3 regions of the Arthrobacter sp. FW306-05-C genome follow, and region 2 is predicted to be linked to each of the others. Evidence: riboswitches for the same ligand, from Rfam matches in the RefSeq annotation. Region 2 holds a riboswitch; each other region holds the start of a gene.
What was found. Region 2 has a riboswitch for thiamine pyrophosphate ahead of thiO (glycine oxidase ThiO). Riboswitches for the same ligand answer to the same signal wherever they lie in the genome.

Region 1 (10,191 bases), 1.1 Mb from region 2:
CTCAGGTTCTGCTTGCCCTGTTCCATCCGGGCCACGGCGCTCTGGCTGGTGCCTAGTTCGGCAGCCAACTGGCCCTGGGTCCACCCCTTCTCGCTCCGGGCGTCCCTGAGCATGGCGGCAACGTGTTCAGCGGTCTCTTGCGTCATACGCCGAATATATCATAAATGAGTTATCCAGCCTGCCCAGCACCTACCCAAGAGCCCGTTTGGGGGATACGGAAAGGCTGTACCCATCACGTGCGATAGGGAAGCCTAGGTAACACTCGGGCCCGGGACTTAGCTTCCCAACCACACCATGTTCCAGGTACCGGCGGTAACAGCCGCAAAAAGGGCAAGCCCAGCCACCACGACGCCGCCGGCCACTACTCCGAGATCCAGCACGCTGAAGGTTGATTCCCGCGCCCAGGTCCGCGTGGCACCGCCAAAGCCCCGCGCTTCCATGGTGACGGCCAGCCTCGACGCGCGCCGAATGGCCTGCACCAGGAGCCCGAAGCTTTGCCCCAGCGTGGCCTTCACCCGCTGGCCCAGGCTGCCGCGTGAACCCACGCCGCGGGCACGCCGCGCCATGCCGATGGTCTGCCATTCCTCGGCCATGAGCCCCACCAGCCGCATTGCGGCGAGGGTTCCCAGGACAAACCGGTGCGGCAGGCGCGCTTTCTGCGCCAGCGCATCGGCGAGGTCCGTGGGATCGGTGCAGCTCATCAGGAGCACCGCCGGAAGGGCGATGGCAAAGCCGCGCAGGAGGAAGCCGATCCCCAGCTGAAGGGAACCTTCGCTCATGGTCCAGATGCCGGCGTCGAGCAGGATCCTGCCGCTGTCCGGCGCCAGGATGGACGTGCTCCAACCGCCTATGGCGGCCGCGAGGATCAGCGGCCAGCCCCGCTGCCACAGCAGGGACAGGGTGAGCCCGGCCAGGGGAAAGAGCAGAAGCTCGAAGACCAACGCCACGGATGCCGAGACCCAGTCGATGGACAGGGCAAGGACGGCGGTGATGAGCAGGACCGCCGCGAATTTGCTGAGCGGGTTGGCGCGGGTGAGCACGGCCCGGTTGCCGCTGAGGGTGAGTTGCTGCCTCATGGCGCCACCGTTTCCGCAGCCACCATCCGCAGCTCCTCGCCGCCCAGCGCCTCGGTGAATTCGGCATCATGGGTCACCGAAACCACCGCCGTTCCGGCATCAAGCAGCTCGGACAGGAACGAGGCCAACTCGGCCCAGGTGTTGGCATCCTGCCCGAAGGTGGGCTCGTCAAGGACCAGGACCCGGGGGCTGGCGGCAAGGACGGTGGCCACGGACAGCCGCCGCTTTTCACCGCCGGAGAGCGTGTACGGGTTCGCATCCACCAGCTGGGTGAGCCGCAGCCGCTCCAGCAGCTCGTCAACCCGGTCCTCGCCATGGCCCAGGTGCCGGGGGCCAAAGCGCAGCTCATCCAGCACTTTGCCGGTCACGAACTGGTGCTCAGGCTCCTGGAACACCGTCCCTACGCGGGAAATCAATTGCTCGGCCTTCCACCGGAACGGGTCGATGCCCGCACCCCGGCTGAGGTCCAGGGTGGCGGAGACTTTCCCGGAGACCGGTTCCAGGAGGCCGGCAAGGGTCAGCGCGAAGGTCGACTTGCCGGCGCCGTTGGGACCGGTGATGGCCAGGGCTTGCCCGGCGCGGACCTGCGCGGCCACGCCTTCCTGGACGGGGACGGGCGGGATCTTCCGGAAGCCCTTGCGACGGGGTCGTTCGCGGGAAACACCCAGCTGTTCGGCCGCCAGCAGGAGATTCCCCGTTCCCGGCGCCTGCACCGCAGCCCGGGCACGGGTGGCCGGGACGTAGCCTGGAACCCACACCCCCGCCGCGGCGAGCATGGTGCGCGCCTCACTGAGTACCCGGTCCGGCGGCCCGTCCAACAGCACGGCGGGCTCGGAGGCGGAGCCCGGCTGCAGGACCACGATCCGGTCCACCAGGTCCTTCCACACCGACACCCGGTGCTCCACCACCACCAGGGTGGCCCCGGTCTTGTCCAGGCAGCGCGCCACGGCGTCGCGGACTTCCAGCACCCCGTCCGGGTCCAGGTTGGCGGTGGGCTCATCCAGCAGGATCAGCCCCGGGCGCATGGCCAGGATCCCCGCCAGCGCCAGGCGCTGCTTTTGCCCGCCGGACAGGGCCGACGTCGGGTGGTCCAGCGGGAGGTGGGACAGTCCGACGTCGGCAAGCGCCTCGTGCACGCGCGCCCAGATGGCGTCACGCGGCACGGCAAGGTTCTCGGCTCCGAACGCGACATCGTCCCCCACCCGCGACAGGACCACCTGCGTCTCCGGGTCCTGCTGCATCAGGCCGGCGCGGCCGCGCTGGGAGCGGGGCACAGCGCCGTCAACCAGCAGCGAACCCGACTCGTCGGCGTCGCCCGCCTCGCCGTCGTCGTCAATGTCTCCCAGTACGCCGGCCAGCGCATGCAGGAGCGTCGACTTTCCGGCGCCCGAGGGGCCCAGCAGCAGCACCCGCTCGCCGGGGCTGATGTCCAGGTCAAGGGCATGGACGGCGGGCCTGGCCCTGCCGGCATGCCGCCAGCCCCAGCCGCGGGCAGTGACCGCCGCGGGGCGGACGGCGCCGGCTGCGCCCTGGGAGGGTGCCATCAGGAGAAGACTGGCTCCGTGGCAGCCCTGCGGGACGCGAAGGAGCTCAATACGCCGGTGCGGGCCAGGCCGCGGGTGGCGAGCCAGGACAGGCCTCCGGCCAGGACGGCGCCGGATATCGTGGCGAGGACGATGTAGGCGAACTTGTCCGCACCTGAGTAGGCGATGTTCCAGCCCCACGGCGCGAACGAGTCATTCAGGCCGCAGAAGAAGCCGGCCGCGGCGCCTGCCAGCAGGGAGACGGGCAGGTTGAACTTGCGGTAGGCGAAGATGATGAAGATGATCTCCGCACCCAGGCCCTGGATTAACCCCGAGAACAGGACCGAGGCGCCGTACTGCGAGCCCATAAGCAGCTCTCCGGTGGCGGCCACGGTCTCGCAGAACAGCGCCGCGCCCGGCTTGCGGATGATGAGCATGCCCAGCACGCCCGGAATCATCCATCCGCCGGCCAGCAGACCGGTGAGCGGCGGGTAGGCCGCGTTCATGGGGGCGGACAGTGCTGCCGCGCCTTGGTCCCATGCCCAGAAGATGACGCCGCCGGCGATGGCCACCAGCGCGGCCACCACGATGTCCACGACGCGCCAGGACCTGCTGGTGGTCTTCTTGATTGCTGCAGTGCTCATGTGATCCTCCTGGGAAACAGGAGGGGAAAGTGGACCGGCTGACGGCCCGTTGCCGTGCAGCCGCGACACTTTGAGAACTCGACTCCCTTGCGCCGGTACTAACCGGATCAGGTTCGAGGGTCTGCGGCTGTCCGCACTCTCAGCGCCCACCTGCGGTGCCCGGCTTTAGCCAGGATGCCCGACGGCGGCGCTCCCCTGTCGTTTTTAGTGTTGCTTTTTGGTTTGGGTAAGGCTTTTGATTTGCCCATCCGGGCGTGGTCCAGTTTACACCGAACGGCGCTGGATTGAGGGCTGCGGGCGCCAACCGGACAGGATGTGACCGGCCGTGCGTGGTGGCGCGAGGCATGGAAATAAGCGCGCTTAGCTTTTATTAGTAATCATGCTTACTATGTTGTCTCCCGGGTTTCGAGGAGTACGGGCACATGGGACTCACCATGGTCGGCCCCGCGTTCGTTCCCGTCAGCAGCGCGGCAGACCAAGGAGCACCATGAGAATCCCGGAAACCAGAGGCCCCGTCAGCAGCGCACTGTTCAAAGTCCTGGCGCAGGCTCCGGACGCCGCGGGGCCAGGCCTGGATGGGCTGTACTCCCTGATGGTGCGGCAGCTGGCCGGAACCGGCGACATCATTGCCGACGAGGACATCCAACTCGCACTATTCTGCCTTTACGAACTCCATTACTCCGGACTGGACGGCGTTTCAGACAGCTGGGAGTGGGAGCCTGCGCTGATCAGGGTCCGGCGGCTGATCGAGGAACCCTTCGAAGCGGCACTGCGCGCTGCCGCCAAGGAGGCGGCAGGAAACTTCGAACTGCCCGACGGAATTGCCATGACCAGTGACGCCGTTGCCGACGTCCTCTTCGGCCTGGCCGCCACGGACACCGGCCCCAGCCTGTCCCGCTACGTGGCCCGGAAAGCCACCCTGGACCAGCTCAAGGAGTTCCTGGTCCACAAATCCATGTACCAGCTGAAGGAAGCCGACCCGCACACCTGGGCCATTCCGCGGCTCAGCGGCAGGCCGAAGGCGGCCCTGGTGGAAATCCAGGCGGACGAATACGGCGGCGGCCGGCCTGAGCGGATGCACAGCGCGCTGTTCGCCCGGACCATGCGAGGCCTGGGCCTGGATGACAGCTACGGCGCCTACGTGGACACGGTCCCGGCAATCTCCCTGGCTTCCGTCAACCTCATGTCGCTCTGCGGCCTGAACCGCCGGCTCCGCGGTGCCATCACCGGGCACCTCGCCATCTACGAAATGACCTCCTCGCAGCCCAACCGCTTCTACGGCAACGGATTCCGCCGGCACGGCTTCGGCCCTGACATCACGCACTACTTTGACGAGCACGTGGAGGCCGACGCCGTGCACGAACAGATTGCGGGACGGGACCTCGCCGGCGGCCTGGTGGAAGCCGAACCGCAACTGCTTGCCGATGTCCTGTTCGGGGCGACGGCGGTCATGGCCATCGACACCCGCCTTACCGCGCACCTGATGTCGTCCTGGGAAGCCGGGCAGACATCGCTCCGGGCGGCCGTGCCGGCGGCAGCGTGACAGCCGCGCCCGCGACAGTCACTCCCGGGGCAAGGGAAGGGCGTCCCCGTTTGGTCCCCGATGCGGAGTACATCCTTCCCCTGCGCTGGACGGAGGACTCGGGCCTGGCAGAGTTGGCCGGTTACCTCCGCCAACTGGTGGGCTGGATCCCGGTCACCGTGGTGGACGGCTCAGACCCCGACCTCTTCGACCGGCACCGTGCCACGTTTCCCGCAGCGGTCCGCCACATCCGGCCGGACACCCCGCCGGACAGCATTGCCCTTCACGGGCAGGCCAGTAACGGCAAGGTGGCAGGCGTCATGACCGGCGTGCGCACCCCGGGTGCGCCGTTCCTTGTCGTAGCGGACGACGACGTCCGCTATACGCGCGAGGCCCTCGCCGCCGTCGTCCATCACCTGGAATCCGCTCACGTGGTACGCCCGCAGAACTACTTCACCCCCCTCCCATGGCACGCCCGCTGGGACACGGCCCGGACCCTGCTCAACCGCGCTTGGTCGGCCGACTACCCGGGAACGCTGGGGGTGCGCCGCGACGCGCTGCTGGCCACCGGCGGCTATGCCGGCGTCCTGTTCGAAAACCTCGAACTCATTAGGACCATCAAGGCCGCAGGCGGGAGCGAGCGGACACTTGCGGACCTGTTCGTGGCCCGCAGGCCGCCCACCGTGCGGCATTTCCTGCGCCAGCGGGTGCGCCAGGCGTACGACGGCTTCGCCCAGCCTCGGCGGCTGGCCGCCGAGCTTGCCCTGTTCCCGGCAGCCGCAGCCGCGCTGTTCCTTCCGGGCAAAGGGCGGGCAACCACCCTGTGCGGGCTCGCCGTGGCGATCACCACCGCTGCAGAGATTGGACGACGGCGGCACAACGGTACCGCCGTCTTCCCCGCCTCGGCAGCCTGGTTCGCTCCGCTGTGGGCACTTGAGCGGGCCACCTGCGTGTGGCTGGCCCTCGGGTTCAGGTCGAGGGGCGGCGTTCCCTACGCGGGCAGCAGGATCAGGACGGCGGCGCACTCCGAGGCGGAGCTCCGGCGGCGCCACGGGGGCAGGCTGCAGGGCGTCCCGGGCAGAGGGGTCCCGGACAAACGCGTCCCGGGCACACCAGGAACAACAAGGATGGATGCGGTGCAGGCATGAATCGTGAACAGCATGGAACAGGAGCCGACCTGGAACAGGTGAATGTGGAGCGGGCAAATGCGGAGCAGGACCCGGCCGCGAGCTCCATCGTGGTCTGCCCGGACGGGCCCCTGATTGTCCGCGGTGAGTTTGAGCTCGTCACCCCGTCCGGCGGTGCCGTACCGCGGGACCGGAAGACGGTGGCCCTGTGCCGGTGCGGGGCCTCCGCCATCAAGCCGTACTGCGACGGCACGCACAAGCTGATCAAGTTCCGCACAGAGCCCCCGGCTGCTTAGCCAGTCCAGCAAGCTCCGCCTGCCTGCCACGCCCTTGCTCCGACTCTTGCCGGGTGGTTGGCGGGTGTGCGGCTAGGCTGGGGACAGTCCGTTTTCCGCCCGCAAGGAGTAATAGGAATGAACCTTTTCATCAAGCTGCTCGGGACCGGGGTGAGCCTGGGTGCAGGCCTGGCCGGCACCAAGCTGGTCAACACCATCTGGGAAAAGACCACGGGACAGAAGCCGCCCACCGGCAAGCACGAGGACGTCCCCACCAGCCTGCGTTCGGCGTTGACCTTCGCGCTGATCTCGGCATCGGTGAGCGCCATCATCCAGGTCCTGGCCAACCGCGGCACGCAGCGTGCCATCACCCGGTTCGCCAAGAGCCAGGACATCGTCTAGCTCTTCCTTACCGCTGCCGGCCGTCGTCGGGGCTGTCCTTCCGGGCAGCCTCGGCGGCGGCTTTTTGCACCACGGCCTCCAGCTCATCGGCGGTGAGCAGTTCCCGGTGCAGGTGCTTGGTGCGGTAGCCTGCGCGGCCCACCATGTGCGCGGACACCGGCACCGTCAGAAGTTGGAAGATCCAGGCCACCACCAGCACCGGCCACACCCACCATGTCCGTATCTGCAGCCCAATGGCGGCGAGCAGGAGGAACAAGCCCAGCACCTGGGGCTTGGTGGCCGCGTGCATGCGGCTCAGCAGGTCCGGAAAGCGGAGCAGGCCGATGGCCGCGCCCAGGGACATGAGTGCCCCCACCACCATGAATATGGCCGAAACCAGGTCGATCCAGGCGTCGGGGCCGGAGAAGTCAGGATTCATCGGGTTTCACCCTCCGGTCTGCTACGAAGCGTGCCACGGTCACAGATCCGATGAAGCCAATAATGGAGATGGCCACCACCAGCATCAGGTTGTTCAGGTGCCGGTTCACGGCCATGTCGATGCACAGCGCCCCGCTCAGGATGGCCAGCAGGACGTCGGTGGCGAGAACCCGGTCCAGCAGCGACGGCCCGCGGGCAATCCTGATGATCGCTCCGGCGGCGGCCAGCGAGAAGATGACGGCTGTAACAGCCAGGACAACGGGCATCATGCGGCGGCCTCCATTCGGACGGCTTCAAGTTCTTCCCGGCTGCCCATGATGCGGATCAGGCCGGCCTCAATGGACCGGACTTCGTTCCGCAGGCCCTCCACGTCTTCCGGGGAGGTGATGTTGAGTGCGTGCAGGTAGAGGGTGGATGTCGAGCGGTCCACCTCAACCACCAGCGACCCCGGGATCAGGGAAATGACATGCCCGGTGGCGGTGACGATCAGGTCCTGGTGGCTGCGCAGCCGTACGGCGACGACGGCGTTGGTCACCTTGGGGCCGCGGACCGTGGCGAGGTAGAGGACCTGCGCGCTGGCCACCACCACCTTCCACAGGAACACCAGGGCAAAGGGCACGGCATGAAGGATATTGAAGCGGCCGCTGAGCTCCACCGGCGGAAGGTAGAAGAGCCGGGCCACCCCTACGGCCAGCAGGGCACCGAACAGGAGGTTGCCAGGGCTGAAATCCTGCCAGAGGGCGCCCCAGACAATCACCAGCCAGACCAGGAGCGGCAGTTCCTGGCGCAGGGAGATGCGTTGGCGGCTCATCGTGTTCCTCCCCCGGTGGAGGTCCCTGCAGCGGCTCCCGGTACAGCGGTGCCCTCCCCCAGGACCGCATGGATGTACGGGGTGCGCTCAAGCATGTCGCGGGCCGCCCGGTCCGACAGCCCGAACAGCGGCCCCGCGAACACGGAGAGGGCAACGCCAAGCGCCACCAGGCCCGCCGTCGAGCCCACCATGGTGCGCGGCAGGAGGGTCACGGTGCTGTTGGCCTTGGCTCCGGGCCCGGAAGCCCTCGTCCCAGGGGTGGCAAGCAGCACCGGGTCCGGATGTTCGGCGTCGGTCGGACGGCGCCAGAAGGCACGGTTCCAGACCCTGGCGATGGCCAGCAGCGTCAGGAGGCTGGTCACCACCCCGCCGATCACCAGGGCGTAGGCCAGCGGCGTGCCCAGCTCAATGCCTGCCTGCATCAGCCCCACCTTGCCGAGGAACCCGGAGAACGGCGGAATGCCGGCCAGGTTCATGCCGGGGATGAAGAACAGCAGGGCCAGCATGGGCGACAACTTGGCCAGGCCGCCCAGCCGGTCCACGGAGGAGCTGCCGCCCCGGCGTTCGATGAGCCCGGTCACCAGGAACAGGCTGGTCTGGATGGTGATGTGGTGCGCCACATAGAAGACGGCAGCCGCCAGCCCCACGGCCGAGGACATGGCCAGCCCGAACACCATGTAGCCGATGTGGCTGACCAGGGTGAACGAGAGCAGACGTTTGATGTCGCTCTGGGCCAGCGCACCCAGAATGCCCACCACCATGGTCAGCAGCGCCGCCACCATGAGCGGCGTGTTCAGGGTGTCGCCGGGGAACAGCAGGGTCTCGGTGCGGACCATCGCGTACACGCCCACTTTGGTGAGCAGGCCGGCGAACACCGCGGTGACGGGTGCCGGGGCCGTGGGGTAGGAGTCCGGGAGCCAGAAGGACAGGGGGAAGACGGCGGCCTTGATGCCAAACGCCACCAGCAGCATCACGTGCAGGAGGGTCTTGGTGCCCTGGTCCAGTTCGCCGAGCTTGATGGCCAGGTCCGCCATGTTGACCGTTCCGGTGGCCCCGTAAACCATGGCGATCGCGATCAGGAACAGCACGGAGGACACCACGGAGACCACCACGTAGGTGACGCCTGCCCTGATGCGCGGCCCGGTGCCGCCCAGGGTCATCAGCACGTAGCTTGCGGTCAGCAGGATCTCGAAGCCGACGTACAGGTTGAAGAGGTCCCCGGACAGGAAGGCGTTGGACACCCCGGCCACCAGGATCAGGTAGGTGGGGTGGAAGATCGAGACCGGGGCGTCCTCGTCGCCGTCGGCCATGCCCTGTCCGGTGGCGTAGATCAGCACGGCCAGGCTCACGGCGGAGGACACCACCAGCATCAGCGATGAGAACTGGTCCACCACCATGACGATGCCGAACGGCGGCACCCAGCCGCCAATGGTCACCGCCGTGGTGCCGCCGCTCCAGGCGGACGCCAGCAGGAGGCATTCGAGGAGCAGGGTCAGCGAGAGCAGGCCGATGCTCACCCCACGCTGGGCCCGGGAGTGCCGGATCAGCAGGAAGGTGAGGGCGGCGCCCAGGATGGGAAGTACGACGGCGAGCGGGGCCAGGCTTGCAATGTTCACTTGCCGCCTCCTTCCGGGTTGGGGTCAACGTTGAGCGAGCCGGGCTTTTCCTCCGCGGCAGCGTGTTCTGCGGGCATCTCCCGGCCCCCGGCCACCAGCGTGGCCACGGGCTGGTCCGTTTCCTGGCTTCCCACACCCCTTTCGGAGCCGGCACCGGGCGTTCCGTGGTTGGAGACGTCCCGGCCGTCGGACCCGAGCATGGTGAGCGGGAACTCGGAGGTTTCCGCGGGGATTTCGGCGTCGTCCTCGGCGTCGAAGCTGGGGGTTGCCGCCACGCGGCGGTCCTCCAGGTCATCCTGGATCTCGTCCTGGCGGGCCAGGACCCAGGTGCGGTAGATGATGCCCAGCATGAACGCCGTGACGGCGAAGGAAATCACGATCGAGGTCAGGATCAAGGCCTGCGGCAACGGGTCGTTGTAGTCCTGGGCGGCCGTGTCCTTGGCAAACAGCGGAGCCAGGCCAGCGTATCCGCCGGTGGCCAGGATCAGCAGGTTGGTGGCGTTGGCCAGGAGCATCAGCCCCAGCAGCACCCGGGTGAGGCTGCGTTCCAGGATCAGGTAGATGCCGCAGGCGTACAGGGCGCCCATCACGATCAGCAGGGTCAGGTTGACGCTCATGCGTGGCCCTTCGCGGTGGTCTCGGCAGGAATCCCGTCCGGTTCCTGTTCCTGCTGCTCCGGGCCATCGAGGCGTTCGGGTTCCTGCCCGTGCCGGTCGTGGTCCGGTTCGTGGCCGCCCTCCGCGGACCGCTCCTCCATGTGCTCATCGATTTCGGCCCC
Region 2 (10,191 bases):
AACTCCCCCATCTCGAGGCGGAACTGCTGGGCCGCGGTCTGGCCGGAATGGCGCAGGTCAGCGCCCGGTACTGGCTGGAAACCGACGGCAACCTGGACCTCGATGTGGCCAGCGACCTCATCTACCGTTTAGCTTGGCGCGGAATCTCTCGCTTCCCCAAAGAGTCCTAGACTACAAATAAGACAACACCTCGTAGAGAAGTACGAGAACTTCACAGGCTGGGAGGCCCCCTTGGAAATTAAGATCGGCGTTCAGAACGTTGGCCGCGAAATCGTACTGGAATCGACCCAGGATGCCGAGACGGTGGCCAAGGTTGTCGGCGAGGCCATCAGCGAAGGCAATGAGCTGCGCCTCAAGGATGACAAGGGACGCCTGATCATCGTTCCGGGGAATGCCCTGGCGTACGTGGAAATCGGGGCAGAAGAGGTCCGCCGCGTGGGCTTCGGCCAGTTCTAGCCTGCGCCTGAAAGGGAGCATCCATGCTTTCGTTGACCATCGTGGTGCTGGTTGCAGCCGCCGGCGGTGTCATTGTCTGGGCCAATGACAAGCGCCATGCCAAGTACGGCGCCGTGCTGCCGGCGGGGATCGCCGTGGCTGTCGCGGCGCTGGCATGGATCATCCTCATGGCGGCCGGCTTCGGCTATCTGCCCGGCTTGACCTGGCTCCCCTGGGTCCTGCCCATGGTCCTTGGCATTGCTGCCGCCATCGGTGCTGTGGTCTATTTGGGCCGCACCCGCACCCGCCACGACATGGAGCGGCTGACCGCCATCCTGCGGCGCTAAGGCATCCGTAAACGGCCTGTGGCCACCACCCATCCGGGTGGTGGCCACAGCTGTTTAAGGTCCGCGGTCAGAGGAACTCCGCCCGGCCCTCCATTGCCGACGAGGCGAGGGCATGCTCCCTGCGGGGGATGCGCCCGGCCGCCCGGGCCATCCTGCCGGCGATCACGGCGTGTTTGAACGCCTCGCCCATAAGGGCGGGGTTCTGCGCCCGCGTCACGGCAGTGGCCAGCAGTACGGCGTCACAGCCCAGCTCCATGGCAAGGGCGGCGTCCGACGCCGTACCGATGCCTGCATCCAGGACCACCGGAACCGACGCACGCGAAACGATGAGCTCGATGTTGTGCGGGTTCAGGATCCCCAGGCCGGTGCCGATAGGGGCGCCCAGGGGCATCACGGCGGCGGCGCCGAGGTTTTCGAGCCGCAGCGCAAGTACGGGGTCATCGTTGGTGTAGGCGAACACCTTGAAGCCTCGGTTCACCAGCTGCTCCGTGGCTTCCACGAGCTCCACGGCGTCCGGCAGGAGGGTCTGCTCGTCGGCGATGACCTCGAGCTTCACCCAGTCCGTTTCCAGGGCTTCCCGCGCGAGTTCCGCTGTGAGCACAGCATCCCTGGCGGTGAAGCAGCCGGCGGTGTTGGGCAGCACCCGGATCCCGTGGTCCACCAGCAGCTGGAACAGCGAGCCGGTTTCGGCGGGTGAGTAGCGCCGCATGGCCACGGTGGTCAGGGCGGTGCCGGAGGCCAGGAGTGCTGCGCCCAGGCCATCCAGGCTGGGCGCCCCGCCGGTGCCCATAATGAGGCGGGATTCCAGGGCGACGCCGTCAATCACCAGGGCGTCGCCGGCACCGGGGTTTCCGGCGGGGTTGATGGTGCTGGTTTCGGTCATGGCGTCAGCCTCCCTGTACTGCTGTAACGAGTTCGATGTCGTCGCCCTCGGCGAGCGCCGTGGCGAACCATTGGCTGCGCGGCACCACCTGGGCGTTATGGGCGACGGCGACGCCCAGCTTCCCGCCGTCCGTCGCCTGCCCGTTGTCAGCCAGCGGGCGTCCGGTGACCTGGCTGACGAGTGTGGTGATGGAGGCGCCGTCGGCCACCGTGTGCGGGTTTCCGTTGAGGGTGATGTTCACGCTGTTTCCTTGGTGTGGGTGCCATTGTCGTGGAGGCCGTGGGTGGCCGTTCCCAGGCCGGAGAACCGGCCCGGGCGGAAGGGGACCCAGCGGGGGTCGGCTTTTCCGTCGAGCAGATCCGTGCAGATCGCTGCTGCAGCGGGTGTGAGCAGGACGCCGTGCCGGAAAAAACCGGTGGCGATGATGAGCCCCGGAACGTAACCGGCTTCCGTTGCGGACCCTTCGCTTCTTAAGGCCAGGTCCACCGGCACCCTTCCCAGCAGCGGCGCATTGTCCGGGGTTCCCGGGCGGGCCCGGGCGGTGCACTCCAGAAGTTCGAGCTCGGCGACCGCGGGCACCAGCGCCTGGGCATCGCGCAGCAGCTGGTAGACGCCGCCGGCACTGACGGCGTCGGACAGGGCGTCCTCGCGCTGGGTGGCTCCGATCACCACGGTCCCGTCCCGGCGCGGAACGATGTACACCGGAACTCCGTGCACCAGTCCCCGCACCGTTGCGGTCACCAGGGGCTGGAGGTGGCCGGGCACCGCAAGCCGGAGGATGTCCCCGTGGACGGGACGCAGGGGCAGCTCGAGGCCATGGGGGAGGTCCGCGAGCGCCCCCGCCTGCAGCCCGTTGGCCACCACGGTTTCCGCTGCCAGGACGGTGCCGCCACCGGCGAGCCGAACCCCCGTAACGATGCCGTCCTCCCACAACAGCCCGCTTGCCCGCTCCGGCACTGCGTAACCGTCCACTGCCCCTGCCACGGCCAGGTGGTGCGTTTCGCGGACGCCGCCGGCCAGTGCCAGCCGCAGGGCCGCCACCAGCCGGCGGGGATCCACCTGGTGGTCCCCCGGGGTATCGAGGGCGCAGGCGATGGCGGGGCTGAGGAGGGGTTCGCGTTTGCGGGCCTCCCGGACGGTCAAGGGTTCCACGGACAGCCCGCTCGCCTGTTGAACTGTGCGCAGGTCCATCAGGGCGCGGCGGTCGGCGGCGTCGGCACCCACGGCGAGTGTCGGCGTCGTGAGGTATCCGGAATCCGTGCCCGATGCATCGGCGACGGCGGCCGCGAATGCCGGCCACCGTGACGATGCCTCCAGCATGAGTTCCAGGAGGTCCTCCTCCTGGTAGTGCAGTTCGCTCACGGGGGCCAGCATGCCGGCGGCAGCCCAGCTCGCGCCGGAACCTGGCGCGTCGTCAATGAGGACGACGGAGCGTCCGGAACGCTGCACTTCCCAGGCGATACCGTGTCCCACCACTCCCCCGCCAATGACGGCGACGTCGGCACGAAGGGTGGAGGGAATGGACGCATCAACGGACGAGGGCTGGGTGGTGCCGGGGGTACGCATCTGGGTTCCTTCCCTACGCCGGCATTAACCGGATCAGGTCAAGCGGTCGGCTCTGACGCCCTCTCAGCCCGGCGCTTTGTGACAGCTGCCGCGGGCTCCCGCAGTACCTCCCCAGTTTAGAGGAATTAGGCTTGCAGGCATGAATGCGACCACCCCTTCCCTTCCCGCAGGTTCCCACGCTCCGGCCGGCGGAGTTGCCAATGCCGAGGTTGTCAACGCCCGCGACAGCGAGGCCCTCAAGGCTGCCCGCCTGTATCTCTGCACCGATGCACGGCGGGACCGCGGCGATTTTGCGGAGTTCGTGGACGCGGCATTTGCCGGCGGCGTGGACATCATTCAGCTGCGCGACAAGACCATCGAGGCAGCCGAGGAACTGGACCTTTTGGCTGTGCTGAAGGAAGTGGCGGTGCGGCACGGCAAGCTGTGGGCGGTCAACGACCGCGCCGACATCGCTGTGCTTTCCGGGGCCCCGGTGTTCCATATCGGCCAGAAGGACCTGCCGCTGGCGGCCGCACGCACGCTGGTCGACGGCAACGCCGCCATCGGACTCTCCAGCCATACACCCGAACAGGTGGATGCCGCCCTTGCCGCAACTGCCGCACCGTCCGGGCTGGACTACTTCTGCGTGGGCCCCGTCTGGGCTACGCCCACCAAACCCGGCAGGGCCGCCGTCGGTCCCGAACTGGTCAAGTACGCGGCCGAGGCGTCACGGCAGGCTGCGGACCCGGTGCCCTGGTTTGCCATCGGCGGCATCGACCACGGCAACGTCCGCCATGTGGCGGAGGCGGGTGCGCGCAGGATCGTGGTGGTCCGGGCCATCACCGAAGCCCCTGATCCCGCCGCCGCTGCTGCCTCCCTCCTCGACGCGCTGGACGCTGCCGGTTCCTGAGCCTGCTTAATCGCGGAACTTGGGGCTACGCTGAATTTTGTGTCACATCATCGGCTGGCTCCCAACGTCCACGACCATAAGAACGCCTTGGAAGAGGCGTTGGGCCTGCTGCGGACGGAGCTTGAGCTTCCGGGTCCTTATCCCGCCGAAGCCGTGGAAGACGCCCTGGCTGCCGTTGCGGCGCTGCAGCTGCCGTCCTACGACCTGACCGCCGTCGAGTTTGTCACCATCGACCCGGCGTCCACCACGGACCTGGACCAGGCAGTGTTCATTGAATTGGACGGGGATGGCTACCGCGTGATGTACGCGATCGCCGATGTTCCAGCCTTCGTTGCGCCGGGAGGCCCCCTGGACGCGGAGACGCGGCGGCGCGGACAGACGTTCTACGCTCCTGACGGCCGGATCCCGCTTCACCCGGAGATCATCAGCGAAGGGGCCGGGAGCCTGCTGCCCGGCCAGGAGTGTTCGGCCTTCGTCTGGGATTTCACGCTCGACGGCGAAGCAACCGTACTGACGGTCAGCGTCCGTCGCGCGCGGGTCCGCAGCCGCGACAAGCTCAGCTACCGGGGCGCCCAGGCAGCCCTCGACGCCGGGACCGCCCCGCCCGTGCTCCAGCTGCTCCGTGAGGTGGGCCTGAAGCGGGTGGCACTGGAACGGGCGCGTGAAGGTGCAAGCCTGAACATGCCTGAGCAGGAGATTGTCCAGCTGCCCGACGGCGGCTACCGGATTGACGCTGTTCCACAGCTTCCGGTGGAGGACTGGAACGCGCAGATTTCGCTGATGACCGGGATGGCGGCGGCGCAGCTCATGCTGGAGGGCAAGGTGGGCATCCTGCGCACCATGCCGGCCCCGGACGAACGGTCCCTGAAGCATTTTCGCCTGCAGACCGAGGTGCTGGGCAGGCCATGGGACGGCGAAGTCAGCTATGGCGAGTATCTGCGGTCCCTGGACCCCACCGATCCGCGGCAGCTGGCCATCATGCATTCGGCAGGCATGCTGTTCCGCGGAGCCTCCTACACCGCCTTCGACGGGACCGTCCCCGAGGATGGGATCCAGTCCGCCATCGGCGCTGCCTATGCCCACACCACCGCGCCGCTGCGCCGGTTAGTGGACCGCTTCGTGCTGGTCATCTGCGAGGCCCTGAGCAACGGCGGCGATGTTCCCGGCTGGGCGCGGGAGGCCCTGCCGCTGCTGCCGGGCATCATGGCAGGCTCGGACCAACTGGCGTCACGGATGGAACGCCTGGCCCTGGATACCGTGGAGGCGGCCCTGCTGCTGAACCACATCGGGCAGGAGTTCGACGCGATCGTGATCTCCGGGTCCAAGCCGCAGAACGGGAACAGTAACGGCAACGGGAAAAACGGCAAGTACGGCAACGGCAGCTCCGGGATCATCCAGATTGCCGAACCCGCAGTGACGGCGCGCTGCGCCGGCGAGCTGGAGTCCGGCACCAAGGTCCGGGTCCGGCTGGTGTCCTCAGACATCACCACGCGGGAGATCCACTTCGAACTCGTCTCCTAAAGGGCCGGCGGAACGCCCCGGGCGGGAGGAAACCGTGTTTCCACGCCCATGCGGCTAGACTTGAAGGGTAGAACTGGATGCCCGGTCGTTGATTTCCTCGATTTGAAACCAACAAGCCCGCCCCTACGCGATCTTGAGATTTACCCGTTGGTCACCAGTGCCAGCATTTAGATAGCCCGCGATCGGCTTCCACTGGAATCGCTTGCGCGCCTGAGCGTGCTCCGGAGCGGCCAGCTTTGGCCGGCCCGTTGAGCAGGCAGCGCCATTGCCCAAATGAATAAGGAAACTCCCCTGTGAGTGAATTGCATACCCACCAGCTCCTCAGCGATGAGTCCGGCACGGAAACTATCGAGCCGGAAGAAACCATCATCTCCGACGAGACGCCCCACGAGATCGCGGAGAAGTCCTTTGCCGACTACAACGTGCGCGCGGACATCGTTGAGTCCCTGGCGGACGCCGGGATTACCCACCCGTTCCCCATCCAGGCCATGACCCTGCCGGTGGCTCTTGCCGGCCATGACATCATCGGCCAGGCCAAGACCGGCACCGGCAAGACCCTCGGCTTCGGTATTCCCGCACTGCAACGGGTCATCGGCCAGGACGACCCCGGGTACGCCAAGCTCGCCGTTCCCGGAGCCCCGCAGGCCCTCGTGATCGTCCCCACCCGTGAGCTCGCCGTGCAGGTGGCCAGCGACCTGCAGACGGCATCCCGCAAACGCAACGCCAGGATCACCACCATCTATGGTGGCCGCGCCTACGAGCCCCAGGTTGAGGCGCTCAAGCAGGGTGTCGAGGTAGTGGTGGGCACCCCCGGGCGCCTGATCGACCTGTACAAGCAGAAGCACCTGAGCCTGAAGAATGTGAAGCTCGTGGTCCTCGACGAGGCCGACGAAATGCTGGACCTCGGCTTCCTGCCGGACGTTGAGACCCTCATCGCCGGCACCCCTGCGGTCCGCCAGACGCTCCTGTTCTCGGCTACCATGCCCGGCCCGGTCATTGCCATGGCGCGCCGCTACATGACCCAGCCCACCCATATCCGCGCAGCGGATCCCGAGGACGAGGGCCTGACCAAGCGGGACATCCGCCAGCTCATTTACCGTGCCCACAGCATGGACAAGACCGAGGTGGTGGCCCGCATCCTGCAGGCCCGCGGCCGCGGACGGACCATCATCTTCACCAAGACCAAGCGCACCGCCGCCAAAGTGGCCGAGGAACTGGTGGACCGCGGCTTCGCGGCCGCCGCCATCCACGGAGACCTGGGCCAGGGCGCCCGCGAACAGGCTCTGCGCGCGTTCCGCAACAACAAGGTGGACGTCCTGGTGGCCACGGACGTGGCTGCCCGCGGCATCGACGTTGACGACGTGACCCACGTGATCAACTACCAGTGCGTGGAAGACGAGAAGATCTACCTGCACCGGGTGGGCCGCACCGGACGCGCCGGCAACAAGGGCACCGCCGTCACATTCGTTGACTGGGACGACATGCCGCGCTGGGCGCTGATCAACAAGGCCCTGGGCCTGAGCGTTCCGGAGCCCGTGGAAACCTACTCATCCTCGCCGCACCTGTACACGGATCTTGACATCCCCGAGGGCACCAAGGGCCGCCTGCCGCGCGACAAGCGCACCCTGGCCGGCGTCGATGCCGAGGTGCTTGAGGACCTGGGCGAAACCGGCAAGAAGAACAGCCGCGGCGGCCGTGACGCAGGCCGCTCACGCGACCGGGACGGCCGTGGACGGGAAAGCCGAAGCGGCAACCGCGAAGGTGCCCGCAGCAGTGACTCCGCTGGCCGCTCAGGTGAGCGCCGCCGTCGTACGCCGGACTCTGCAGCAGCTCCTGCCGCCGAAGCTGCAGCACCCGCAGCGGACGCCGAAAAGCCGAACCGCGCCCGCCGCAGCCGGACCCGCACCCGCCGACGCAACGGCGAAGTGGTGGCCGGCGCCGACAAGGGCACGCAGCCTGGCAACTCCGAGGGCTAACTGCCCCGATGACTGACACTGTTTGGGCGCCGGACGGCGGCAGCCTGGTGGTGCACGCGGACAACGCGGAGTACCTCCCCACGCTGCCGGACGGCGCCTTCACACTGATTTACGTGGACCCGCCCTTCAACACGGGCAGGCCGCAGCAGCGCCAGCAAACCCGGATGGTGGTCAACGCTGACGGCGGCGGGGACCGGGTGGGTTTCAAGGGCCGCTCCTACGACACCATCAAGGGCGCCCTGCACCGCTACGACGACGCGTTCAGCGACTACTGGTCCTTCCTGGAACCCAGGCTCGTGGAGGCCTGGCGGCTCCTGGCCGACGACGGAACCCTGTACCTGCACCTGGACTACCGCGAGGTGCACTACGCCAAGGTCATGCTGGACGCCATCTTTGGCCGGGAATGCTTCCTGAACGAGATCATCTGGGCCTACGACTACGGCGCGCGTGCGAAAAACCGGTGGCCCACCAAGCACGACAACATCCTGGTGTACGTCAAGAACCCGGCCAAGTACCACTTCAACAGCGCCGAGGTGGACCGTGAACCCTACATGGCGCCCGGCCTGGTGACCCCTGCCAAACGGGAGTTGGGAAAGCTGCCCACCGACGTCTGGTGGCACACGATTGTCTCCCCCACCGGCAAGGAAAAGACCGGCTACCCCACGCAGAAGCCGGAGGGCTTGGTCCGCAGGGTGGTCGCCGCATCGTCCCGCCCCGGGGACTGGTGCCTGGACTTCTTCGCCGGCTCCGGCACCCTGGGGGCAGTGGCCGCGAAGCTGGGCCGGAAGTTCGTGTGCGTGGACCAGAACCAGCCGGCCATCGACATCATGGCCAAGCGGCTCGGTGCGCACGCCACCCTGGTAACCCGCCAGCCCAGCTAGGTAACGTCAGGGGCGGACGACGGCAGTTCCCGTGCCGAGTTCCTCGATCCGCGCCAGCATGCCGGCGGCAGTGAGGTTCTCCCCGAGCAGGTTGGGTTTGCCGGTTCCGTGGTAGTCGGAGGAACCGGTGACCAGCAGGTCATGCTTCGCCGCGAGCCTGCGGAGGAAGTCCCGGCCCTCTTCCGGATTGTCCCGGTGATCGATCTCCAGGCCTGCCAGGCCGGCGTCGATCATCTCGCGGTACGTGCGCTCCCCCACGATCCTCCCCCGGGCAGAAGCCACGGGGTGGGCGAACACCGGCACGCCGCCGGCGGCACGGACAAGTTCGACGGCGGTGGCAGGGTCTGGAGCGTAGTGCGGGATGAAGTACCGCGAGCGGGAGGTCAGAATGGAGGCGAAAGCCTCCGAACGGTCCTCCACCACCCCTGCGGCGACGAGGGCATCCGCGATATGCGGACGGCCAAGGGTGGCACCGGGCGCGACATGGTGGATCACGTCGTCCCAGGTAAGCGGGTAATCCTCCGCCAGGATGGTCACCATCCGCTCAGCCCGGGTCTGCCGGGAATCCTTGGCTTTGGTGATCTCTTCCAGGAGGCCGGGATGGGTGGGATCGTGCAGGTAGCTCAAAAGGTGGACGCTGATGCCCTCCTCGGTCCGGCACGACACCTCCATGCCAGGAACCAGGGCCACGCCGTACCTTGCAGCGGCCGCGGAAGCCTCCGCCCAACCTGCCGTCGAATCATGGTCGGTCAGCGCCACCACGTCCAATCCCGCGCGGGCAGCAGAGGCCATGACATCGGCAGGGGTCTCGGTGCCATCGGAGACGTTGGAGTGGGCATGCAGGTCAATCCTCACTTATCCAGCGTAGTGGACCGGGGACTAGAGACCGGGGAGGCCTGTTCGCTTAGCCGCGAAGCTGGTGAGACGATGGTGCCGTGAACGATGCCGAAAACACCCAAAACTCTGCTTCCCAGCCGTTGGAAGAGCGCGTCAACAACCGCTCCCAGCGGCCCAGTTCCAACGCGTTCAAGGCCTTCATGGCCAGCAACTGGGCACCTTCCAGCCAGGAGCTTCCGCAACTGGACGCCGTCGCCCCCTATGCCGCAAACCGGCGCAAGGCGATCTCCTCCCTGTTCAAGGGCGAACGCCTGGTCATCCCCGCGGGGCCGTTGAAGGTGCGGTCGAATGACTGCGACTACCGTTTCCGCCCGCACTCCGGCTTCGCACACCTCACCGGGCTCGGGCTGGACCACGAGCCCGACGCTGTCCTGATCCTGGAACCGGTCAAGGAGGGAACGGGCGACGACGGCGGGAACCACCGCGCCACGCTTTATTTCCGGCCACTGGCCGGCCGGGACACGGAACAGTTCTACGCGGATTCCCGCTCCGGCGAATTCTGGATTGGTGCGCGCCCCACCCTCGAAGAGTTCGAGGCCCGCCTGGGGCTGGCCACCGCGCACATCGACCAACTGGAAACAGCCGTCACCAAGGACGTGGGCGCCCCGGAAATCGGCGGCATCTCCATCCGCTTGGTCCGCAAAGTCGACGAGAACATCGACGCCCTGGTGGACACCGCACGGTACAACACTGCCAGGGACCCCGAGAACCTGGACCTGGGCGTCCTGGATGCCCTGGACGAGAAGCTCAGCGAGGCCCTCTCCGAACTGCGCCTGCTCAAGGACGAGTGGGAAAT
Region 3 (10,191 bases), 350 kb from region 2:
CTGAAGCCGCGCAGGCAGCGGAAGCGCAGAAGGCACAGTCAGCAACAGGCAAGGAAAGCGTGGGGGCATGAAACTGATCACTGCAATCGTCAGGCCGGAAAAGCTCGAAGCCATCAGGGAAGGGCTGGAAGCCTACGGCGTCCAGGGCCTGACGGTCAGCGCGGCCAGCGGCTACGGCCGGCAGCGCGGCTACACCGAGGTCTACCGCGGGGCGGAATACAACGTGGACCTCCTGCCCAAGATCCGGGTGGAAGTGCTGGCAACGGACGAACAGGCCGATGACATCCTGGACGTGATCATTGCCAGCTCCAATACCGGCAGGGCAGGGGACGGCAAGGTCTGGACCATGGACGTCCACGAAGCAGTGCGGGTCCGCACAGGGGAACGCGGAGTGGCCGCCATCTAGGCCTCACCACTGCGGCCCCCAGCGGACGGCAGGAACTGAAAACGAAAGCAGGGCGGGCGGGAACCGGAAGGTCCCGCCCGCCCTGCTGACGTCTAAGGCGCCAAACCCGCCTTGTGTGGACGGCTCAGTCCTGACGCCGGTTGGTGGGCCAGGACGCCGGCCCGGCCGACCCGGCGTCGTACTCCTCCAGCGGGACCTCACCCTTTTCCCATGCCTTCAGCACCGGTTCAACAATCCGCCAGCAGTCCTCAGCCGTGTCGCTCCGGACGGACAGCAGCGGATCCCCGGACAGCACCCCCTCCAGCACCTCACCGTAGGGCAGCAGGTCGGAGGCACTCAGTTCCGCCTCCAGGGTGACCCGGCCCAGGCTGAAAATGTTCCCGGGACCGTTGACATCCACGTCGAACTCCAGCGTGTCCGGGCCAAAACCGATCCGCAGCTGGTTGGGGGAGTCCACCCCGGTGAAACCCTGGGGGAGGTGGGGCACCGGCAGGAAAGTGACCACCGCCTCCTTTCGCTTGTCGCCCAAGGCCTTGCCCGAACGCAGGATGAAGGGAACGCCACGCCAGCGCCAGTTGTCGATGCCCACCTGGATCTCCGCGAGGGTCTCCGTTTCCCGGTCGGCGTCCACGCCCTCCTCCCTGGCGTAGTCGGGGACCTCCTTGCCTGCTACAGTGCCGGCGGTGTAGCGGGCCCTGCGCGTTGACCTGGTGAAGGGGGCGCTGACGCTGCTGGCGCGAAGGACGGTGGAGACCGCATCGCGCAGGTCGCGCTCGCCAATGGTGGCCGGAGGCTCGATGGCCATCACGGCCATGACCTGCAGGAGGTGGCTTTGGATCATGTCGCGCAGGGCGCCGGCGCCGTCGTAGTAGCGGGCACGTCCCTCCAGGGCCAGATCCTCGTCGAAGAAGATTTCCACCTTTTCCACGTGCTGCCGGTTCCACACCGGCTCCAGGAAGTTGTTCGCGAACCGCAGGCCCAGGATGTTGAGGACTGTGGCCTTGCCCAGGAAATGGTCCACCCGGTGGATGTGGTCTTCCGGGACGAGGCGCGCCAACGTCTGGTTGAGGGAGCGCGCGGACTCTTCGCTGGAGCCGAAAGGCTTCTCCATCACCAGGCGGGTACCGGCCGGCACCTCCCCTGGCTGAAGCGTCTCGCAGGCCAGCTGGCTGATCCGGGGCGGCAGAGCGAAGTAGACGGCCACCGGGCCTTCCAGGGTTTTCAGCAAGGCCGCGAGGGCGCCATTGGCCGTGACATCCAGCTGGTGGTACACCGTCTCCTTCTGCAACAGCTCGAGGGCTTCCTTGCCCGGCTGGTCCGCTGCACCGGCCGCCGCCGCGAACGATGACTGCACGCGCTCCCGCCACTGTTCAGGCGTCCAGGGGTCCGAACCGGCCCCCACCAGGCTGAGGCCCTCTGCACGGCCGGCGGCAAGCAGCCGCGCCAGCCCCGGCAGGAGGAGGCGGCCGGTGAGGTCGCCCGAGGCGCCGAGGATGAGCAGGGTCTTGACAGTTGTTTGGCTCGTCATTTTGCCAGCATGCCATCTTAGGTGCCTGACTTGATACCCTAGGTAGTCGAGTCCCGATCATCTCCTGAAAGAAGTTCACGGCGCGTGTTCAATTCACTCTCTGACCGGTTGACAGCAACCTTCAAGAATCTCCGCGGCAAGGGCCGCCTTACGGAGGCCGATGTTGATGCCACCGTCCGGGAGATCCGCCGTGCCCTTCTGGACGCTGACGTCGCCGTTCCGGTGGTCCGCGAGTTCACCGGGCGCGTCCGCGAACGCGCACTGGGCGCCGAAGTCTCAGGCGCGCTGAACCCCAGCCAGCAGATCGTCAAGATCGTCAACGAGGAACTCGTGGAGATCCTCGGCGGTGAAACCCGGCGGATTCGGCTGGCAAAGAACGGCCCCACCGTCATCATGCTCGCCGGCCTCCAGGGCGCGGGCAAGACCACCCTGGCCGGCAAGCTGTCCAAATGGCTGAAGGCCCAGGGCCACAGCCCCATGCTGGTGGCCTGCGACCTCCAGCGCCCTAACGCCGTCACCCAGCTCCAGGTGGTAGGCCAGCGCGCCAACGTGCCGGTCTTCGCCCCGCACCCCGGAGCCACCTCCACGGAACTGGACCAGCCCGCCGGTGATCCGGTCGCCGTCGCCCGCGCCGGCGTGGAGGAAGCACGCCAGAAGCTGCACGACGTCGTGATCGTTGACACCGCCGGCCGCCTTGGCGTGGACGCCGGGATGATGGAGCAGGCCCGCCAGATCCGCCGCGCCATTGTCCCGAACGAAGTGTTGTTCGTGATCGACTCGATGATTGGCCAGGACGCCGTCAACACGGCGCTCGCGTTCGATGAAGGCGTGAACTTCACGGGCATCGTGCTGTCCAAGCTCGACGGCGATGCCCGGGGTGGTGCCGCGCTGTCCGTTGCGTCGGTCACCGGCAAGCCGGTCATGTTCGCCTCCACCGGTGAAGGCCTGGACGACTTCGAGCTCTTCCACCCGGACCGGATGGCCTCGCGCATCCTGGACATGGGCGACATCCTCACGCTCATCGAACAGGCCGAAAAAGCGTGGGACAAGGACGAAGCTGCCCGGATGGCGAAGAAGTTCGCCGACCAGGAAGACTTCACCCTCGAGGACTTCCTGGCCCAGATGCAGCAGATCCGCAACATGGGCTCCATGAAGAAGATGCTCATGATGATGCCGGGCGCCCAGAACATCCGGCAGCAGCTGGAGCAGTTCGACGAGCGGGAAATCGACCGCGTCGAAGCGATCGTCCGGTCCATGACCCCGCACGAGCGGCTTGCGCCCAAGATCATCAACGGCTCGCGTAGGGCCCGTATTGCCCGTGGTTCCGGCGTACATGTGTCGGAGGTCAACGGCCTGCTGGAGCGCTTCGCCCAGGCCCAAAAGATGATGAAGAAGATGGCCCAGGGCGGCATGCCGGGGATGCCAGGGATGCCCGGCCTTCCCGGAGCCGGGGGCGGCGCGCGGAAGAACGCAAAGAACGCACCCAAGAAGAAGGCAAAATCCGGCAACCCCGCCAAGGCCGCACAGGAGCGCAAGGACGCGGAAGCCCGCCGTGCCAACGCCGCCAAGGCGCTCCCCACCGGCGCTGCGTTCGGCCAGCAGGGCGGCGACTTCGACCCGTCCTCGCTGAACCTCCCCAAGGGCTTCGACAAGTTCCTGGGCAAGTAGGAGTTTCCAGCATCAGGAAGCGCCAGGTGCCGTTTTGACCGCTCAAGACGACACCTGGCGCTTTTTCGTGGGGATGTCGGCAGCGTGGAATAGGGTTGGGACATGTTCAAGCAGAGGGTAGTTTTCGTGCACGGCGCCGGAAGTTTCGGTGCCGCCGCATGGCCGCGCCAGCACGGCATGGCGCTGTCCTATGACGCCCTGTTCCTCCGCCGGCACGGCTACGATGCCGCCGCGGAGCCGGTGGATTCGTCGTTCACGGAAGATACCGCGATCATCCTGCGGTCCCTGGGCGACGACGGCCGTGGCGCTGCCGGCGGACACGTCGTTGCGCACGCCCAGGGGGCAATCGCCGCCATGATGGCCGCCGTCGAACGCCCGGACCTCGTCTTTTCCCTGTCGCTGGTGGAGCCCGCCTGCCTGTCCCTGACGGCGGAACTGCCGGCCACGGCCGCCCACATCCGCCTGATGCAGCCACTGTTCGACGTCCGCCACCAGCTCAGCGATGACGACTTCCAGCGCGAGTTTGTCCGCCGGATCTACGCCACCGACCTGCAGCAGCCTGCCACCACCGAGGAGAAGCGGTCCGCGCGGCGGCTGCGGCTCCAGGAGCCTTCCTGGGAAGCGCCGTTGCATATTGTTCCCGGCGTCCCCACCTTGGTCCTGACTGGTGGCTGGGAGCCGCTCTACGAGGAAATTGCCGGGTACCTCCGGGAGACCGGCGCCCTGCACCGCGTTGCCGCGGGAGGGCACCGGCCCCAGGACTCCCGGGACGGGGACCGGGCCATCCGCCAGTTCATCAGCGGGGTCGGCAGGAGCCAGGCCGCCCGGGCGTCCTAGCCGTCAGCGGGGACCCGCAGCTCCGGCAGGTAGACCTTGCCGCCGGCTGCTAGGAACTCCTCGCTCTTCCCCCGCATGCCGGCGGCCAGGTCCGCCAGCGCCGCCTGCGCGTCCGCGGAGCCATATTCGTCCCGGATGTCCTGGCTGATCCGCATGGAGCAGAACTTCGGACCGCACATGGAGCAAAAGTGCGCCGTCTTGGCCGGTTCGGCCGGTAGCGTCTCATCGTGGAACGACTCCGCGGTCACGGGGTCCAGGGACAGCGCGAACTGGTCCCGCCAGCGGAATTCGAATCTCGCCTTGGACAGGGCGTCATCGCGCTCATGCGCCCCGGGGTGGCCCTTGGCCAGGTCCGCGGCGTGCGCTGCGATCTTGTACGTGATCACGCCCGTTTTCACGTCGTCCTTGTTGGGCAGGCCCAGGTGTTCCTTCGGCGTGACGTAGCAGAGCATGGCTGTGCCGTACCGGGCGATCTCGGTGGCGCCAATGGCCGAGGTGATGTGGTCATACCCGGGCGCCACATCCGTCACCAGGGGCCCCAGGGTATAGAAGGGCGCACCCTTGCACAGCTCCTGCTGCCGCTCCACGTTCTCGCGGACCAGGTGGAAGGGAACGTGGCCCGGCCCCTCCACCATCACCTGCACGTCGTACTCCCAGGCCCGCTGCGTCAGCTCGGCCAGCGTGTCCAGCTCCGCGAACTGGGCCGCGTCGTTGGCGTCAGCGGTGGAACCGGGGCGCAGACCGTCACCCAGGGAAAACGCAACGTCGTACTTCGCGAAGATCTCGCATAGCTCATCGAAGTGCGTGTACAGGAAGTTTTCCTGGTGGTGGGCCAGGCACCAGCCGGCCATGATCGAGCCGCCGCGCGAGACGATGCCCGTTACGCGGTTGGCTGTGAGCGGGACGTACCGCAGCAGCACGCCGGCGTGGATGGTCATGTAGTCAACGCCCTGCTCGCACTGTTCAATGACAGTGTCGCGGAAAATCTCCCATGTCAGCGCGTTGGCCTCGCCGTTGACCTTTTCCAGGGCTTGGTAGATCGGCACTGTCCCGATGGGGACGGGGGAGTTCCGGATGATCCATTCCCGCGTGGTGTGGATGTCATCGCCGGTGGACAAATCCATCACCGTGTCGGCACCCCACTGCGTGGCCCACTGCAGCTTGTCCACCTCCTCCGCGATGGAGCTGGTGACCGCGGAATTGCCGATGTTGGCGTTGATCTTCACCAGGAAGGCCTTGCCGATGATCATCGGCTCGGACTCGGAATGGTTGATGTTGCTGGGGATGATCGCGCGGCCGGCGGCCAGCTCGCTGCGGACCAGCTCGACGTCGCAGTTTTCCCGCAGCGCCACGAACCGCATTTCCTGGGTGATGATCCCCTGCCGGGCATAGTGCATCTGCGTCACTGTCCGGCCGTCGACGGCGCGGCGGGGCACCGGCCGGGCGCCCTTCCATTCTGCAGAGGCGGCACCCCGGCGGACCGCCGAGCGGCCGTCATCGAGCAGGTTGCGCTCCCTGCCGGTGTACGCCTCGGTGTCTGCCCGTGCCTCAATCCACTCCGAACGGAAGGGCTGAAGGCCCCGGACGGGGTCGCTGCCCGGCCCCGCTGTCCGGTAGGTGCGGAACGGTTCGTTGGGCCGGCCGTTGGGGGATGGCTCAAGGGAAATTTCCGTTACCGGCACCCGGATCCCGGCGCCGGGATCTTCGATAAAGGCCAGCGAATGCGACTTCAGGGACTGGGTCACCTGAAGTGCTGTCTGAGCGTCCGCTGTTGTTTCGGCCTGGATTTGGGCAGCGTTTAACTGGGTGTTTTGTGTACTCAAGGGAATACTCACTTCCTTCGCCGGCATTACCCGGACAGGTTCAACGGTCGCAGGCCGCGTCAGCCCGATCTCAGCCCCTGCAGGGGCACCCGTGTGGTCAGGAACGAAGCTACCACAGGCCCCTGGGACCGCGTTGTCACAATCCGCGGTGCTAGCCTGTCCGGGCAATGAAAGGAAGTCCTGATGCCACAAGTCATTGAATTCAGCGGACCCGTCCTGACCGGACCCGACAGCATCCGGTACGGGCTTTGGTCCGTGGACGGGAGCCTCACCTTCACCCGTCCCGTGACGGAGCCGGGCAGGGTCCTCCATGGCTGGGTACTGCCGGGTTTCGTTGACGTGCACTGCCACATCGGGCTGGGACCGGGCGGCCCCGTTGACGCCGCCACGGCTGCGGAGCAGGCCCTGGCTGACCTCAACGCAGGAACCCTGCTGGTCCGTGACGCCGGTTCACCGGCCGACACCCGCTGGATGCAGGGCGGCAGGGATTTCCCGCTGCTGATCCGTGCCGGGCGGCACATCGCCCGAACGCGGCGCTACCTGCGCGGCTTCGCGGAGGAAGTGGAGCCGGAGGGCCTCGTGGAGGCCGTCCGCAAGCAGGCGCGCGACGGCGACGGCTGGGTCAAGCTGGTGGGGGACTGGATTGACCGCGGCGCCGGTGACCTGGCCCCTTCCTTTCCCGCCGCCGTCGTCCGTGACGCCGTCCAGGCAGCGCATGACGAAGGTGCCCGGGTGACCGCCCACTGTTTCGCCGAGGACACCCTGGACCTGATGCTGGATGCCGGAATCGACTGCATTGAACATGCCACGGGCCTCCTGCCCCGCCACCTGCCCCGGTTCGCCGAACAGGGCATACCGATCGTGCCCACCCTCATCAATATCGCCACCTTTCCGGACATCGCGGCGCAGGCGGATTCCAAGTTCCCGCGCTACGCCGCCCACATGCGCGCCCTGTGGGAACGCAGGCTGGAACGGGTGGCCGAGGCCCACGCAGCCGGCGTGCGCATCTTTGCCGGAACCGATGCCGGCAGCACAATCCGCCACGGCAGGATCGCGGACGAAATCCTTGAACTGCACGGCGCCGGCCTGCCAATGACTGCAGCACTGGATGCCGCATGCTGGGCCGCCCGGACCTGGCTGGGGGCGGGCGTCCTGGCGGAAGGAGCGCGGGCCGACGCGGTGGTGTGCCGGGAAGACCCCCGGGCCGTGCCGGAGACCATCAGGTCGCTTGAGCATGTGGTGCTGGGCGGCCGCATCATCCGCTGACCAGAGGGCCCTTGGGGACTTGGAATAAATTGAAGGTTCAAGTAATTTTAATGTGTGACAGGCCGCCATTGGGACGGCCTCCAACACAAGGAGCCATCAATGACCGCAGCAGCCAGCAGCCAGGATCTTCTTCCTGCCGACCTCGCCATGGGCACCGTGATGCTCAAGGTGGGCGACATGAAGCTCATGGCCGACTACTACCAGCGCGCGCTGGGACTCGAGGTGGTGGCTGAGCAGGACGGCGGACTCTACCTTGGCCGGCTCGGCAGGCCGCTGGTCCACCTGGCCCCGGCGCCGGGACTGCATATTCCCGGCAGGGGAGAGGCGGGCCTGTTCCACACCGCCCTGCTGTTCGAAGACCAGGCTTCCCTGGCCGCCACCGTCGCCACGGCCGCCCAGTACGAGCCGCGGTCCTTCACCGGCAGCGCCGACCACTTGGTGAGCGAGGCCTTCTATTTCACCGACCCCGAGGGCAACGGCATTGAACTGTACTGGGACCGCCCGCGCAGCAACTGGTCCTGGAACGGGACGGACGTCGTCATGGACAGCCTTGCCCTCCCGCCGCAGCGCTACCTGGAGCAGTACCTCACCGAAGAGTCGCTGGAAGGCCAGCGCCGGACAACCGCAGGCGTTGGCCACGTGCACCTCCAGGTGGGTCACGTCCAGGCCGCCCGGGACTTCTACGTGGGAACCCTCGGCTTCGAAAAGACGGCCGGCTGGCACGGGCAGGCATTGTTTGTTTCCGCCGGCCGCTACCACCACCACATGGCAATGAACGTCTGGAACAGCCGCGGTGCCGGGCCGCGCAAGGACACCCTGGGGCTCGGTGAGGTGCTGATTGAAGTTCCTTCAGGGGACGACGTCGGGGCGCTGGCGGACCGCCTCAAGGTTGCCGGAGTGGCCTCGCACCACACCGGTGCCGAGCTCCGCTTCGAGGACCCGTGGCGCAACCGGATCCGGGTAGCCGTCCGCTGACGGGTGGACTTGGCCCCCGTTTGCACGGCGGGGCAGCACAGAAAGGGTCCGGCGTGCGCGGGCAGGCGGGCAACTACTAGGCTGATCCCGTACGGCCGGGCAGCGCCCGGCGCGCTGTCCCGCCAACGGAAGAAGGGCAACCCCATGGGCTTCACCGAGATCTTTGTCGCCACCCATGACGCCGCGCTGAAACGCGCCGGCATCCTCGACGAGGGCAGCGGCTCCGCGGCTGGCGGCCCTGCCGCCCATGCGGTGCGGATCCAGGGAATCAGCGACTTCGAGGTTGAGCAGCTGGGCGACCTGGCGGGAACGGCCGTCCACGCGGGCGGCGCCGACTACGAGCTGACCATGGTGGACGTTGCCAGCGATTCGCTCCTCGCCGTGCCGCCGGCTATGGTCCGCGCCCTGGCGGATCTGCTCTCATACGAAACCGAAGGCGAAGGCAACGTCCTCGACGACGTTGCCGAACAGTGGGCCGCCCAGGAGGACATGCCCTTCGACGCAGGCCAGGCCCGGACCTATGTGCAGCAACTGGCGCAGCTCGCCGCCGGAATCGACGATTCAGAACGGACCGGACTGTACGTCTGGTCCGCCTGAGCCGGGTCCTGGAACCCTTCGGCGCTCCCCGTATGGCCGGCGCGCCAGCCACGCCCGCGCCAAGTCGAATTAACCGCGCTCATCTGGCACAATGGACAGGTACTCGATCTGCGCGGCCCCTCTCTCCGCGTCCGGATCCTGTCCCTCGAGCCCGCAAGTACGGCCCGCCCCACGGGTGCAGAAAGCCGGGTTCACCCCTTTTCTGAAACAGGAGTGACCACAAAAGTGGCCGTAAAGATTCGCCTTAAGCGCTTCGGTAAGATGCGCGCACCGTACTACCGCATCGTCGTCGCGGACTCACGCACCAAGCGTGATGGCCGTGCCATCGAGGAGATCGGCAAGTACCACCCCACCGAAGAGCCCTCATACATCGAGGTCAACTCAGAGCGTGCCCAGTACTGGCTGTCCGTCGGCGCCCAGCCGTCCGAGCAGGTTGCCGCGATCCTGAAGATCACCGGTGACTGGCAGAAGTTCAAGGGCCTGCCGGGCCAGGAAGGCACCCTCAAGACCAAGGTCGAGAAGGAATCCTTCGTCGCCCCGGAGAAGGGCTCGGTCATCATCCCGGAAGCCATCACCAAGAAGGCCTCCAAGTCTGACGCTGCCGAGGCCCCTGCCGACGCCGAAGCTGAGACCACCGAGGCTGAGTAGATTGCTGGCAGAAGCGCTGGAGCACCTGGTCCGTGGAATCGTCGATTCCCCGGATGACGTCAAGGTCAGTTCGAAGAACAACCGCCGCGGGGATACCCTCGAGGTGCGCGTTCACCAGGATGACCTCGGACGGGTGATCGGCCGCCAGGGCCGCACGGCACGCGCACTGCGCACCGTGGTGGCAGCACTGGCCGGTGGCGAACCGGTACGCGTCGACGTCGTCGACACCGACCGCCGCCGCTGAGCGCTCGGCAACATTCAGTTCTTGCTCCGGCCCCTCCACCATCAGGTGGAGGGGCCGGTTTGCTTTCAACAACACAGTCCTTTCATCAGAAACACCACAACCCGGAACAGAGGAACAGATGCAGCTTCAGGTGGCGCGGATCGGCAAGCCGCACGGCATTCGCGGGGAAGTCACGGTCCAGGTGCTGACGGACGCCCCG

Region 1: another riboswitch for thiamine pyrophosphate. It lies ahead of LFT44_RS18695 (ECF transporter S component); the one in region 2 lies ahead of thiO (glycine oxidase ThiO).
Region 3: another riboswitch for thiamine pyrophosphate. It lies ahead of thiC (phosphomethylpyrimidine synthase ThiC); the one in region 2 lies ahead of thiO (glycine oxidase ThiO).

The regions. Positions count from the first base shown of each region.
Region 1 covers NZ_CP084556.1:4,016,198-4,026,388, forward strand. Annotated here, with positions in the region: gene LFT44_RS18680 (UDP-N-acetylglucosamine 1-carboxyvinyltransferase) at 1-146, opposite strand, end outside; gene LFT44_RS18685 (energy-coupling factor transporter transmembrane component T family protein) at 276-1,076, opposite strand; gene LFT44_RS18690 (ABC transporter ATP-binding protein) at 1,073-2,620, opposite strand; gene LFT44_RS18695 (ECF transporter S component) at 2,620-3,243, opposite strand; TPP riboswitch at 3,310-3,450, opposite strand; gene LFT44_RS18700 (iron-containing redox enzyme family protein) at 3,731-4,786, shown strand; gene LFT44_RS18705 (glycosyltransferase) at 4,837-5,913, shown strand; gene LFT44_RS18710 (CDGSH iron-sulfur domain-containing protein) at 5,910-6,188, shown strand; gene LFT44_RS18715 (DUF4235 domain-containing protein) at 6,306-6,569, shown strand; gene mnhG (monovalent cation/H(+) antiporter subunit G) at 6,577-6,987, opposite strand; gene LFT44_RS18725 (monovalent cation/H+ antiporter complex subunit F) at 6,977-7,255, opposite strand; gene LFT44_RS18730 (Na+/H+ antiporter subunit E) at 7,252-7,797, opposite strand; gene LFT44_RS18735 (Na+/H+ antiporter subunit D) at 7,794-9,413, opposite strand; gene LFT44_RS18740 (Na(+)/H(+) antiporter subunit C) at 9,410-10,030, opposite strand; gene LFT44_RS18745 (Na+/H+ antiporter subunit A) at 10,027-10,191, opposite strand, start outside.
Region 2 covers NZ_CP084556.1:2,936,470-2,946,660, forward strand. Annotated here, with positions in the region: gene LFT44_RS13550 (TetR/AcrR family transcriptional regulator) at 1-170, shown strand, start outside; gene LFT44_RS13555 (DUF3107 domain-containing protein) at 232-456, shown strand; gene LFT44_RS13560 (hypothetical protein) at 480-782, shown strand; gene LFT44_RS13565 (thiazole synthase) at 850-1,665, opposite strand; gene thiS (sulfur carrier protein ThiS) at 1,670-1,906, opposite strand; gene thiO (glycine oxidase ThiO) at 1,903-3,231, opposite strand; TPP riboswitch at 3,225-3,343, opposite strand; gene thiE (thiamine phosphate synthase) at 3,371-4,120, shown strand; gene LFT44_RS13585 (RNB domain-containing ribonuclease) at 4,160-5,641, shown strand; gene LFT44_RS13590 (DEAD/DEAH box helicase) at 5,935-7,617, shown strand; gene LFT44_RS13595 (DNA-methyltransferase) at 7,626-8,498, shown strand; gene LFT44_RS13600 (PHP domain-containing protein) at 8,505-9,353, opposite strand; gene LFT44_RS13605 (aminopeptidase P family protein) at 9,434-10,191, shown strand, end outside.
Region 3 covers NZ_CP084556.1:2,583,120-2,593,310, reverse strand. Annotated here, with positions in the region: gene LFT44_RS12035 (ammonium transporter) at 1-71, shown strand, start outside; gene LFT44_RS12030 (P-II family nitrogen regulator) at 68-406, shown strand; gene LFT44_RS12025 (glucose-6-phosphate dehydrogenase) at 531-1,934, opposite strand; gene ffh (signal recognition particle protein) at 2,019-3,602, shown strand; gene LFT44_RS12015 (alpha/beta fold hydrolase) at 3,705-4,439, shown strand; gene thiC (phosphomethylpyrimidine synthase ThiC) at 4,436-6,262, opposite strand; TPP riboswitch at 6,258-6,365, opposite strand; gene LFT44_RS12005 (amidohydrolase family protein) at 6,446-7,528, shown strand; gene LFT44_RS12000 (VOC family protein) at 7,628-8,503, shown strand; gene LFT44_RS11995 (hypothetical protein) at 8,648-9,100, shown strand; gene rpsP (30S ribosomal protein S16) at 9,326-9,748, shown strand; gene LFT44_RS11985 (RNA-binding protein) at 9,750-9,992, shown strand; gene rimM (ribosome maturation factor RimM) at 10,111-10,191, shown strand, end outside.